One region of the Brevibacillus sp. MCWH genome, then DNA from elsewhere that is predicted to be linked to it. Evidence: predicted binding sites of a transcription regulator. Region 1 holds the regulator's gene; the other holds the start of a gene.
What was found. The regulator Rex, encoded in region 1, represses fermentation and respiration genes when NADH is low (regulators of the CRP and FNR family bind a similar motif). The targets are predictions, from matches to a motif close to TTGTGAAATATTTCACAA.

Region 2: the regulator Rex is predicted to act here: its motif matches at 2,472-2,489, upstream of lpdD (prenylated flavin chaperone LpdD).

The regions. Positions count from the first base shown of each region.
Region 1 is NZ_SDLF01000004.1:205,934-210,127, forward strand. Features, by position in the region: gene ETC00_RS05440 (amidohydrolase) at 1-1,268, opposite strand, end outside; gene ETC00_RS05445 (redox-sensing transcriptional repressor Rex) at 1,284-1,907, opposite strand; gene ETC00_RS05450 (ComEC/Rec2 family competence protein) at 1,924-2,817, opposite strand; gene dinG (ATP-dependent DNA helicase DinG) at 2,908-4,194, opposite strand, start outside.
Region 2 is NZ_SDLF01000014.1:2,823-7,016, forward strand. Features, by position in the region: gene ETC00_RS13290 (YwiC-like family protein) at 1-311, shown strand, start outside; gene ETC00_RS13295 (hemerythrin domain-containing protein) at 458-1,015, shown strand; gene ETC00_RS13300 (DUF488 domain-containing protein) at 1,090-1,479, opposite strand; gene ETC00_RS13305 (Crp/Fnr family transcriptional regulator) at 1,560-2,273, opposite strand; gene lpdD (prenylated flavin chaperone LpdD) at 2,603-2,953, shown strand; gene ETC00_RS13315 (nitrate reductase subunit alpha) at 3,210-4,194, shown strand, end outside.

The DNA.
Region 1 (4,194 bases):
GCTTCAAAAATCACGCGCTCCTCGTCCACAGTCAACAGCTCGCGGTTGCGCATCAGGAACCGGCCGGCTACGATCGTGTCGGTCACGTCCCGGCCATTGGCCGCATACACCACGTGGGAGACCGGGTTGTGAGCGGGATGGAAATGGGCCTGATGGCTGTCCAGGACGATCAGGTCGGCCTGCTTGCCAGTCTCAATCGACCCAAGCGCATCCGGCTGGAACACGCCATCCGCCCCGTAGCGGGTAGCCATGCGCAGCGCTTCTTCCGCCGGAACGGCAACGGGATCGTAGCTCACTCCCTTGTGCAGAATAGCAGCCAGCTTCAACTCTTCAAACAGGTTCAGGTTGTTGTTGCTGGCGGTGCTGTCTGTACCCAGCGAAACGCTGATCCCCTTCGCCAACATTTTGGGAACCGGCGCCACGCCGCTGGCCAGCTTCAGGTTGCTCACCACATTGTGGGAGACTTTCACCTGATAGTTTGCCAATACATCTATTTCTTCATCCGTCAAATGGACGGCATGTGCTACCAGCGTCGGACGGCGGAACACGCCCAGTTTTTCCAGGTGGGCGACCGGACGAAGGCCATAATCCTGCTCGTTTTGCCCCACTTCCCACTTCGTTTCCGACATGTGGATGTGAATCGGCAAAGCAAGCTCTTCTGCCCGTTCCACAATTTGCATGATAAATTCCGGCGGGCAGGTGTAAGGCGCATGGGGTGCAAGCATCGTGGTGATGCGGCCGTCCGCCTGATTGTGCCAGTTTTTGGCAAAATTGGTGGCCTCCTCAAGTTTTGCCGCCCGCTCTTCCTCCGAGCAGAGGCCGATCATGCCGCGGCACAGCCGGGCGCGCATCCCGGTTGCTTCCACGGCTTTCGCCACTTCGTCCATGTGGTCGTACATGTCGACAAACGTTGTCGTCCCCGTGCGAATCATTTCAATCAGCGACAGGTATGTGCCCCATTTCACATGGTCGCCGGTAAACTGCGCTTCCAGCGGCCACATTTTGTCTTCGAGCCACTGCTGCAGCGGCAGATCGTCTGAGTATCCGCGCAACAGCGACATGCCCGCATGGCCGTGCGTGTTGATCAGGCCCGGCAGGACGTAGTTGCCCTTCAGGTCGATCACCTCGTCGTAGCCGGACACATCCTCAGGCGTCGGCCCAACGTACGTAATCGTGCTGCCGGCAAACGCGACGGCCCCGTCATGAATCACTTCGTTCTGTTCGTTTACGGTGATCACGGTGGCGTGAGTCAAGATCGTCTGTTTCATCGTACCACTCCGTTCTTACGTTAGATAATAAGCCAGGCTTTGCAGACTGGACGTCACATCCGCATAGTGGATGCGCACCTCTTTCTCCGTCCGAATGGTCGTCGGCGCGAAGTTGAGAATGCCTTCGATCCCCGCCTCGATCAAGAGATCGGCCACTGATTGTGCGGCGGCAGCCGGGACCGTAATGATCGCCAGGCGAATGTGACGCTCCTTCACCGTCTCTTTCAGCTCTTCCAACGGCTGGATCGTGATCCCTGCGATCTGCTTGCCCTGCTTGGCCGGATCGCTGTCAAAAATCGCCGCGATCCGTATCTGATCCTTCAGGAACGCATTGTAATTGCTGATGGCATGGCCGAGATGGCCGGCTCCGACGAGCGCGACGCGGATTTCCTGATCCAGTTTGAGAATCTGGCGGATTTTTTCCACCAGGTAGTTGACGTCATAGCCGATGCCTTTTTTGCCGAAATCGCCGAACGCGGCTAAATCTTTGCGGATTTGGGCGGGGTTGATGTCCAGATTTTTGCCCATCTGCTGGGAGGATACCGTCGTCACGCCCACTTGCTGCAGATAGCTCAAATAGCGCAGATAGATCGGCAAACGGCGAACAACCGCTTCTGAAATTTTTTCACTTTTGGCCACGTACGGTCCTCCCTCCTTACGTTTTTCGCTTGACGACACGGTAATCGCGGCCGTTGGACAGAATCGTGATCGTGCCGTGCTGGCTGGTGATGAAGGTCTCCGCCCATGATTCCCCCAGTCGTTCCAGCACTTCCTCCTGGCTGTCTTTCAGCTCGTTTCGGGACTTGCCGGTCAGAATGACTGCCACCTGCGGGTCCACCTTGGAGAGAAACGGCTGGGAAGAGGCCTGATTTCTCCCCTGGTCGGCCACCTTCAGCACTTCCGCCTTCAACTGCCCGCCGTACTGCTCCAATAGGCGCTCTTCCGCCTTTTCATTGATGGCGCTGGCGAAGAGAAAGCGAAGCTGGCCGTGTCGCAGCCGGAATACCAGGGAATTGTCCTGCGGAGACAAAAACAGCGGTTCGCTGGGATGAAGCACGTCCAACACCACGTCGTTGTCCAGTCTGATCGCGTCGCCGTCCGCGACGGGCAACAGCTTCTTGTCCCCTTTGAGCGGGACAAACCCGCGAATCGACGGCTCGATCAGACGGGGCAGAATGACCGTATCCACCAGCATCCGGTCACTGAGGAAGGCAAAGCCTCCCGCTTGTTCCGGCTGATCGTTGGTCACGACGACGTAGTCCAGCCGCGTCAGTTTTTGCTCGGACAACAAGCCAAACAAGACGGGCCAGTCTTCCGCGCTTCCCGTGTCGACCAGCATGGTCTTTCCGCTTGGCAGTCGGATCAGCGTGCTCTCGCCATGCGGCAGGGCGAGAAAGTGGATCACCAGCCCGACAAATTCGCGTTCGTCGTCGCTGGCGTAGGGGTCCTCCACCTTCACCGCGTTCTGCAAATGACTGTCGATCGAACAGCCGGCGAACAGCACGACGCACAGCAGCAGCCAACAAGCCTTACGCGTAATCCCCAGCATTTATTCTATCACCTAAATCCCTGCGAGACTATTGCTTCATTTTATGAGCCTCGCCAGGATTGCATGCAGACCGGCGCTCAACGCCTTTCGTTACGTGCCGGTCTCTTGGGCCAGAAACGGACCGATCCGTTCACGGAGCTCCGGCCAGGTGCCCGTCTGCACCTGAAACGGCGGCAGGGATTGCAAAAACGCCCGGCCGTAGCGTGACTCGATGATGCGTGCGTCAAACACGACCACGACGCCGCGATCCAAATGATGCCGGATCAGCCGGCCGACGCCCTGTTTGAACTGGATCACCGCCTGCGGCAGAGCCAGCGACATGAAGGCGTTTTTCCCGACTGCTTTCAACTGCTCCGCTCTCCCCTGATATACAGGATGGTTGGGCGGCGTAAAGGGAAGCCGCACGATGACCAGGCAGCTGAGCGCTTCGCCGGGGATGTCCACGCCTTCCCAAAAGCTGCTGGTCCCCAGCAGCACGCTATGTTCCAGCTGTTGGAACAGCCGGACCAGCTTGCTGCGGTTGCTGCTGTCAATGCCGTGGCCAAGCAGGGTGTATGGCTCGTCCGTCAACTGCTCCTTCATCATCTGGTATACCTGGCGGAGCATCGAGTGAGACGTAAACAGGATCAGTGTTCGACCACCGGCGGCGCGGATCACGTCCAGGCAGCCCTGCACGACTGCTTCCATGTAGTGTTCGTCGCTTTCTTTTCCCGGGGTGGGAAAATCAGAAGGGATGAACAGCAGTCCCTGTTCCTCATAGGCAAACGGGGAGGGCAGGGTCAGGGTGCGGACCTTCTCCTCCGGCAGCCGGTCCAGGCCAAACCGCTCGATCATGTAGGTAAAGCTGTTCTTCACCGTCAAGGTGGCCGAGGTGAGAATCAGACTGCGTTTTGCGGCAAACAGCGGATGGGCAAGCACATCGGCGACGTTTAGCGGTGCGGCGTGCAAATAGACGTGCTTGCGCGGAGTGCGGGCCTCCACTTCCATCCAGCAGACGTACGCCGTGTCCGGTTCCAGCAAAAAAAAGTGAAGCAGTTCGGCCGCTTCCTGAAGTTCGTCCACCAGGCCTGACACGTCCGTCCTGAGGCTGCGCAGCTCATACGGCGGTTTTTCGTCGGCGGGGATGCACGCAAGCAGGCGGTCGATCAAAGCGGTGTACGACGTGAGGGCATCGATCACCCGGCGCGCCGCTCTGCGAATCCGCTCGTGTCGGCCGGAAAACGACTCCTTGCGGTACCGCACGGTTTCATGCCCGGTATCGGTCGTCTCCTCTCCCCGATCCGCCGCCCATTTGTACAGCAGCTGAGTCAACTGCAACGCCTTTTCGCGCAGCGCGGGCAACAGCCCGTCCATCTCTTCCAGGATCTCCGCGACTCT
Region 2 (4,194 bases), on a different contig from region 1:
ATTGGAGGCTTGCGGCTGAGCTGTTCGGATTCAGCATCCTGTATTTTACGGGAACGGTTTTTTACGTAAAGACGATGATTCGGGAAAAGCACAATGCGATGTATTACAGATTCTCTGTCATGTACCATCTTGCTCTACTCGTCGCAGGGGCGTTATGGTTCCCTCCCGGGTTGTTGGTGCCGCTGGCCGTTTTGGCTGTTCGGGCCGTCTGGTCACCGCACACGAAACTATCCGTCAAACAGACGGGCATACTTGAGATTGCCTATTCCGTGCTGATTGCCGGTACAGTGTTGGTCGTGTATGTGGCATAAAATGAGCCTTTCCTATGCGCAGGGCTGTTGTGGGGGGCCGGAATCGTGCCGCATATCTGCACCAGTTGCCAACCAGACTAAATCCTGCATGGATACGGTTTTGAGCGTTTCAAATGTGCACATAAAAAACGAAAGGAGCATCTTGTATGGAACAAATGCCTCATCATTGTGGCCACATGATGTCGGAAGGCCGAGCCCAGGTAGCACTGTGCGAACCGCTTGCCCAACTGAAACGCGAGCACGGACCGCTTCGGGAACAAATGGATGCGTTTGCCCGGGAGGCGGCTGAAATCGGCGCGGATCAGGAAACAACGGACTGGACCGCTCAGCTTGCAGCGCTGAAACAAAAAGTGGAAGCCTTTGTGAGAGAACTCGACCCTCATTCGGAACGGGAAGAAGGTGCGCTCTTTCCCCTCATGGCAAAATATATTGGCAGACAGATGGGGCCAATCGCCGTGATGGAATATGAACACGAGTTGGCCAAACAAAACTTGAAGAAATTCCTGGAGGCCGTGGAACAGTTGGAGGGGACGGCGGATGCCGGACGGGCGAAAGAGATTGCTTCCTATGCACTTCAGGCCCATGCCGTCTTAACCGATCATTTCATGAAAGAAGAAAACGTGCTGTTTCCCATGGCGGAAAACATGTTGAACGCGGAAGAAAAAGCAGAACTCAGCCGTGCGGTTTGCCGTGATTCCATTTGACAAAGCAGGGCAAGTGCCATCCGGGAGTGCATTCCACATGCAGCCATAAGGAAGCCGGTTCAGCACTGTTGGTATCACCCATCCGAATGTAAGCGGCGGTTCAGCCATTGCTGCAGAACAATGGCGTGGTTGTGGACGGGATCTTTTGCGGCATAAACAAGCGTGACGTTTTTTTCAGACGCTAGTTCCCATATCCGATCGACGAGTCTGCACCGGGTCGGATCTTCTGACAATTCCAGTTCGTATCTTCGCGTAAATTCCGCAAATCGCTCCGGTTGATGACAGAACCACTTGCGCAATTCGGGACTCGGAGCGATTTCTTTCATCCATTCATCGAGGGACGCCTGCTCTTTTGAAATGCCGCGCGGCCAGAGCCGGTCGACCAGAATGCGTACGCCGTCTTCCGGAGAGGGCGGTTCGTAAATGCGTTTTAACCTTATAGTTGATCGGTTCGCTGCGTTCATCCGGCAATCAACTCGCACACAGTCAGCATGGTCAACAGTCAGCCTTCTTTCGTGAATTGTGTTGTAAAATGGCAATGTCTTTAGACCCGGCAAATTTCCTTCGGGCAGTTTTCACACTGGCACGTATCACGCAGGTAATCCAAGTCCTGGATGACAATATGCCCATCTTCGTAAGAAATGACACCCGCTTTTTTCAAATCCCCGAGGATGCGGTTCACGCTTTCCCGTGTTGTGCCGATCATATCCGCCAACTCCGAGTTGGTCAACTTTTTGGAAATGAGGATGCGCCCGCCTTGTTCGATTCCATATGTATTCCCCAAACGAATAAGCAGCGAACACAGAATTCCCAGTTTGCCGAACAACATCAAATCGCGCAATTTGGATTGCGTCAACCGATTCATCAGTCCGATCCACTTCATGAACTCTACGGCCAGATCGCCATGCTGCAGCAGCAACGCTTCCAAGTCTTGTTGCTGGATGATTCCGACGTCGGCATCCTCAAGAATTTCCGCGCCAAAAAAATGAACAGATTCGCGAAAAGGGTCCACTTGGCCGAAGAGATCTCCTGCCTGATGCGTGTAAATGACCAAGTGTTTGCCGTCATCAGTCGCTTTGGTAATGCGCACCCTTCCTTTATGGAGAAAGTACAGTTTGTCCGCCGGGTCCCCTTCCCAAAATAAATGCGATCCCGCAGGAAAATGGTTGTCGCACATGATTTCCTTCAGTTTGGCAAAATTCCCCTCTGAAAAGCAGGACGTATTCCGAATGCTCCCTGCGAGATCCGCTTTTATCATCGGTGGTTCCCTCCTGTTTCGATAATCCCGATTCACCATATATAAACGGAGCCGCATGTGGTGTGAACAGCATAACACGAAAGGACATAGCAAGACCACATGATGAGGAAATTTCGTCCAAAATACCCAACTCAGTATTCCCCCGTACGTGCTGGTTTGCTTTACGTTTTTCATCATAAAAAAAGGGAGGTGCCGCTATTGTGATCTTGGTCACATATCTGCAACCTTTTTTCAGCGTGTGACCAAGATCATTCGTGATGCGGAACTGCGGTGTTATTATGATGAGTGCAGGACAGGTCAGGACTGAAAGAGAAGAGGCGTCGAGCCTTATGGATAAATCAATTCATTTTGAGACGGTAGAGATTCGCCCGTTCATGATGGGAAGGGACGTGGTCTTCCTGGTTACCGGGGGGACGGCCCACATCGGGGCGTCAGCAACAGCATACGTCACCAATGATCAGGACGTACAAGTTGAGGTGTTGGCTCTGCCCGGCCATCGGGAAGGACCGCTCGCTGCCGAACTGGCAGAGACGGCATGCCGCACACTTGGCCGCACCGTCGCTGTATTGGCGGGGATCCATCTGGATCAACCGTCCCGCCAGGACATTGAAACAGTCGTTGCCGAAGCGAAAAGAAAAATGAGCCAGATGCTTGATCAATGGAACAACGGGCAGAAATGAGGCATGAAAATGACGGCGCATACGCCAACCGCCCGGTGTATGCCGCAAATCGGCGGATGAACGTAGCTGGGGAAAAAGCGGACTTCTTCGTACGGAGGAGTCCGCTTTTTGTCGATTTTTTGAAACCTGGTGTTTATCGGGCGTCCAACGCGGTGATATTGTGATTTTTTTTACATGAAAAGTGAACATGGAATGCTACATTGAGAAGCAACGGGATGAACAAAGCATAGCGCCGCACCTACAACAAGGGAGGTATATCATGGGCAAGAAAACGCCATTGTTTCAGAAACTGAGATACTTCTCCAAACGGGAACAATATTCCGAAGGCTGGAGTGAAATGTCCCCCGAGAACCGGGACTGGGAAGATATGTACCGCAGGCGGTGGCAGCACGACAAGGTCGTACGTTCGACCCATGGCGTGAATTGCACCGGTTCCTGCAGCTGGCAAATATTCGTCAAAGACGGCATTGTCACGTGGGAAACGCAACATACGGACTATCCCTCGACCGGTCCGGACATGCCGGATTTTGAACCGCGCGGATGTCCGAGGGGAGCCAGCTTCTCCTGGTATTTGTACAGCCCGCTGCGCGTCAAGTACCCCTACATACGAGGCGCGCTCCTCGACTTGTGGAAACAAGCGAAAAACAAAGAGAAAGACCCGGTGCGGGCATGGGCCAGCATTGTGGAAGATCCAAAGAAGGCGAAGCGCTATAAATCGGCCCGCGGAAAAGGCGGGTTTGTCCGCGTCTCCTGGGATGAGGTGACGGAAATCATCTCGGCGTCGATGATCCATACGATCAAAAAGTACGGACCGGATCGGATCATCGGGTTTTCGCCGATTCCGGCGATGTCCATGGTCAGCTATGCGGCTGGCTCCCGCTTCCTTTCGCTCATAGGTGCACCGCTGCTCAGCTTCTACGACTGGTACGCCGATTTGCCGCCGGCATCGCCGCAAATTTGGGGAGATCAGACGGATGTTCCGGAAAGCAGCGATTGGTTCAATTCCGGCTATATTCTCGTATGGGGGTCCAATCTGCCGATGACCCGGACGCCGGACGCCCATTTTCTTGCTGAGGCCCGCTATCGCGGCACGAAAGTCGTCTCCATCAGTCCCGATTATGCGGAGTTCGTCAAATTGGCCGATACGTGGATGTCGGTCAAGCCCGGGACGGACGGTGCGCTCGCCATGGCGATGGGGCACGTGATCCTGAAGGAATTTTATGTCGAGAATCAGACTGATT